DNA from 2 places in the Janthinobacterium leeuwenhoeki genome. Region 2 is predicted to be linked to the other one. Evidence: predicted binding sites of a transcription regulator. Region 2 holds the regulator's gene; the other holds the start of a gene.
The links. Region 2 encodes LexA, which represses DNA repair genes until DNA is damaged. Its sites were predicted from a motif close to ACTGTATNNNNATACAGT; they were not measured.
Positions count from the first base shown of each region.

Region 1 (2,391 bases), on a different contig from region 2:
CACCGACAGGGTCTGCGTCTTGCCGGGGATGCTGCCGGCCACCATCAGGGTGGCGCCAAACTCGCCCAGCGCGCGCACAAAGCCCAGCAGCACGCCTGCGAGAATGCCGCGCCAGGCCAGCGGCAAGGTCACGCGGAAGAAAATCGCCATTTCCGAGATGCCCAGCACGCGGGCCGCCTGCTCCAGCTGGCCGTCGACGGCCTCGAAGGCGGCGCGCGCCGGCTTGAAGACGAGGGGAAAGGCGACCACGGTGGAAGCGATCACGGCGCCCTGCCACGTAAAGATGAGGTTGATGCCGAAGTTGTCCTGCAGCCAGACGCCCAGGGTGCCGCGCCGGCCCAGCAGCACCAGCAGGTAATAGCCCAGCACGGTGGGCGGCATCACCATCGGCAGGGTCAACAGGGCGTCGAGCAGCTCGCGCCCAGGAAAACGCGTGCGCGCCAGCAGATAACCCGTGCCGATGCCGAGCAACAAATTGAGCGCCGTGGCCCACGCCGCCACTTTGAGCGACAGGGCCAGCGCGGTCCAGGCGATATCCATGCGGGCGCGTGCTTAAGTTATGGTTTCTTGAATCCGTACTTGGCCAGGATGGCTTGCGCCGGCGCCGTCTGCAGGTAGCTGACGAAGCGCTTTGCTTCGGCCGCATTGCTGCTGCCCTTGATGGTGGCGATCGGGTACAGCACGGGCGAGGCCAATGGCACCTCCAGCACCACGTTGACTTTATCCTTCATGATGGCCGCGTCGGTGGCGTAGACAAAGCCCGCATCGACTTCGCCGCGCGCCACATAGTCGAGCGACTGGCGCACGTTCTGCGTGCCGATGGCCTTGGTCTGCACGGCGTCCCACAGCTTGGCCTTCTTCAGCGCGCCTTCGGAGTAACGGCCGACGGGCACGCTGGCCGGGTTGGCGATGGCCACGCGGGTCACGCCCTTGTGCGTCAGGTCGCTCAAGCTCTTGATGCCCAGCTTGCTATCGTGCGGCACGATCAGCACCAGGCTGTTGCTGACGAAGTCCATGCGGTCGGCCGGCAAGACGAGACCCTGCTTTTGCGCCGCATCCATGGTTTCCTGGTCTGCCGAGGCAAACACGTCCACGGGCGCGCCCTTGACGATCTGTTGCAGCAGCACGCCCGAGGCAGCGAAGTTCAGGGACACCTTGCTGCCCGGATACTGCGCCTCGTAGCTTTGCGCCGCATCCTTGAACGCATTCGTCAGGCTGGCCGCGGCCGACACCACTACTTCGCCGGCAAAGGCGGAGGTGGCGGCAGTAGCGAGCAGGGCGACGCCAAGCAGGCGGGCGAGGGAGGTGAGGCGCATGATCGTATCCTTGTAAGTGAACGCTGAACAAGGAGCGTAATATACACCCATATATAGCGTTCTGCCATGGCGCAAGTCAAGCCAACACAAGGTGGTATCCCTGATATACTGTATATAAACACAGTATATTGAGGTGAGCCATGGAATTGACGGACAAGCTGGAAATCCTCGCCGACGCGGCCAAGTACGACGCGTCCTGCGCCAGCAGCGGCGCGCCCAAGCGCGATTCCATCGGCAAGGATGGCTTTGGCGCCACCTCCGGCATGGGCATTTGCCACAGCTACACACCGGACGGACGCTGCGTCTCGCTGCTGAAAGTACTGCTGACCAATTACTGCCTGTACGATTGCCAGTACTGCGTCAACCGCCGTAGCTCGAACGTGCCGCGCGCGCGGTTTACGGTGGCCGAGGTGGTCAAGCTGACGGCCGACTTTTACCTGCGCAACTATATCGACGGCCTGTTCCTCAGTTCCGGCATCATCCAGTCGGCCGACTACACGATGGAGCAGCTGGTGCAAGTGGCGCGCGAGTTGCGCGAGGTGCACCAGTTCCGCGGCTATATTCATCTGAAAACCATTCCCGACGCCGATCCTGCCCTGGTCGCGCAGGCGGGCCGCTATGCCGACCGGCTCAGCGTCAATATCGAATTGCCGACGCAAGACAGCGTGCAAAAACTGGCGCCGGAAAAAAGCGTGCATACGATTAAACTGGCGATGGGCGCCATCCGCCGCAAGCTCGATGAGAAAGCGGAAGAACCGCGCTCGCCGCGCTTCGCGCCGGCCGGGCAAAGCACGCAAATGATCGTCGGCGCCGACGCCAGCGACGACCAGCAGATCCTCTCCACGGCCGAGACCTTGTACGGCAGCTACAAACTCAAGCGCGTGTACTACTCGGCCTTCAGCCCGATCCCCGACAGCCCGAAAAGCGTGCCGCTGGCGCCGCCGCCCATGCTGCGCGAACACCGGCTGTACCAGGCCGATTTCCTGCTGCGCAGCTATGGTTTCCAGGCCAGCGAACTGCTGCCCGCCACGGGCGGCAACCTGGCGCTCGATATCGATCCCAAGCTGGCCTGGGC
Region 1 is NZ_JBNYXT010000010.1:74,337-76,727, forward strand. Features, by position in the region: gene modB (molybdate ABC transporter permease subunit) at 1-540, opposite strand, end outside; gene modA (molybdate ABC transporter substrate-binding protein) at 558-1,316, opposite strand; gene ACQ4WS_RS11035 (putative DNA modification/repair radical SAM protein) at 1,457-2,391, shown strand, end outside.
Region 1: the regulator LexA is predicted to act here: its motif matches at 1,424-1,441, upstream of ACQ4WS_RS11035 (putative DNA modification/repair radical SAM protein).

Region 2 (2,391 bases):
CGTCTTTGTAGTCGACTTGCTCAACGTGAGCTGCGGTGAAGCGGCAGAACTTCTTGCGTTTGAACAACGGGTTTTGCTGTTTGCGTTTTTCTTTAAGCTTGAGCTTATTTTTGTCGAACTTTTTACCGAATGCCATGTCAGGCTCCTGTATCTAAAATGCGCTAGTCAAAGTGACTGCACTAAAATCAATGATGTGAAACACCAAACTCTTGCTGTTGCGGCTCTTCCTGGCCAGGAAACCCGTGAACTGATATACCCCGCCCAAGCTTGCCTGACTGAAACGGCCTGAGATTTCGCCAGCGGCTAGCGCGGCAACATCAAACTCGGTCAAACGGGCAATCCCTGCTTCCATCTGCTGCGAACTGTGTTGCAATACTGCATTCACAATCGGTAGCCCTGCCGGGGTATAGCGCAATATTTCGCGCTCGGCAATGATGGCGGTGACTTGTAGCTGGTTCAGCGCACGATCCTGGTCAAGAATTAAGCTGCTGCTGCGGCTGGAGCGGCTGCTGGTGCTTCGGTGCGGTGGCTTTTGGCCGCGTCTTCGCGTTGTACCGATTTCATCATCGGCGAAGGAGCTGTTTCAGCTTTCTTCATTTTAACGGTCAGGTGACGCAACACGGCATCATTGAATTTGAATGCTGTTTCCAACTCGACCAGGGTCTCGTTGTCGCATTCGATGTTCAGGCAGATGTAGTGTGCTTTAGGCAGCTTTTGGATCGAGTAAGCCATTTGACGGCGGCCCCAATCTTCCACGCGGTGAACCGAACCGCCGCGGGTGGTTACGCTGGCTTTGTAGCGTTCGATCATCGCGGGCACTTGCTCGCTTTGGTCCGGATGGACGATAAAGACTATTTCATAATGACGCATGCAAACTCCTTCAGGTCGGATTGATAATCGCCCACCCCGGCGTCAAGACGGGTGTGGGAAGGTCAGCCGAAGATTATAACCGCCTTTTGCAAACGTTTCAATCATTCCTTCCACCAGCGCCCGAAAAGCCTGCACTCGCCCCTGCTTTGCGCCCATGGACAAGTATTTCTTGCGAAATTCGCCTGAAACACGGAAATCCCCTTGCATAGTGGGCGATACTGTACAAAAATACAGACTGTTCATATAGACAGCATTTTAGTATGCACCCACCGCTCATGATCAAGCTGACAGCACGACAAGAACAAATCCTGAACCTGATCAAGGACGCGATTGAAAATACGGGTTTTCCTCCCACCCGTGCCGAAATCGCCAATGAACTGGGTTTCAAATCGGCCAATGCGGCCGAAGAGCATTTGCAGGCCCTGGCCCGCAAGGGCGCGATCGAGATTTCGCCCGGCACGTCGCGCGGCATCCGCCTGATCGGTGCGGCGGCGAGTGCGGCCGCCGATGCGCTTGCATCGAAAGTACCGGCGGCGCTGCTGCTGTCGCTGCCCCTGATCGGCCGCGTGGCGGCTGGTTCGCCCATCCTGGCGCAGGAAAACCTGGAAGCGAGCTACAACGTCGACCCCGCCCTGTTCTCAGCCAAGCCCGACTTCCTGCTCAAGGTACGCGGCTGGTCCATGCGCGACGCCGGCATCATGGATGGCGATTTATTGGCCGTCAAAAAGGTCGACAGCGCCAAGAATGGCCAAATCGTCGTGGCCCGCATCGGCGACGAAGTCACCGTCAAGCGCTACAAGAAAACGGGCTCCGTCATCGAACTGTTGCCGGAAAACCCAGACTTCAAGGTCATCACCGTGTCGCCGGAAGATGAGTTCGCCCTGGAAGGACTCGCCGTCGGACTGATGCGCAGCTGGCATTAAATTACATGCCGGGATCAGCGCCCGCCGGGTCTGACCCCAGTTTTTAGTTTGCCTCAAAACTGGCACACGGCCTAGTCACCAACACCGCTCTCAGCCCTCCAGCGCACCACGGAAGTCTTCCAGCAGATCGGCCTCATCCTCGATCCCGACGGATACGCGGATCAGCGATTCGGCGATGCCCATGCTGGCGCGGCGCTCGGCTCCCATCTCATAGAAGATCGTGTGGGCGACGGGAATGACCAGGGTGCGCGTGTCACCCAGGTTGCTAGCCGGAATCGCCAGATTCAGGCGATTCAGGAAATCGAAGCAATCGATGCCATCTTTTAATTCAAAGCTGAACAGCGAACCATAGCTGCGGAACAAGTCCGTCGCCAGCGCGTGCTGCGGGTGCGAGGACAAGCCTGGGTAATGCACTGCCGCCACTCTCGGGTCCGCTTGCAACATGGTGGCCAGCGCCAGGGCGTTCGAGCAGGTACGGTCCATGCGCAAGGCCATGGTTTCGGCGCCGACGGCGATATGGTGCGCCGCTTCCGGACCCAGGGATGCGCCGAAGTCGCGCAAGGCCTTGGCGCGGATTTGCGCGATGCCCCACTGTGCC
Region 2 is NZ_JBNYXT010000026.1:4,097-6,487, forward strand. Features, by position in the region: gene rpsR (30S ribosomal protein S18) at 1-136, opposite strand, end outside; gene priB (primosomal replication protein N) at 152-460, opposite strand; gene rpsF (30S ribosomal protein S6) at 481-870, opposite strand; gene ACQ4WS_RS18465 (hypothetical protein) at 913-1,113, opposite strand; gene lexA (transcriptional repressor LexA) at 1,146-1,793, shown strand; gene ACQ4WS_RS18475 (cystathionine gamma-synthase family protein) at 1,884-2,391, opposite strand, start outside.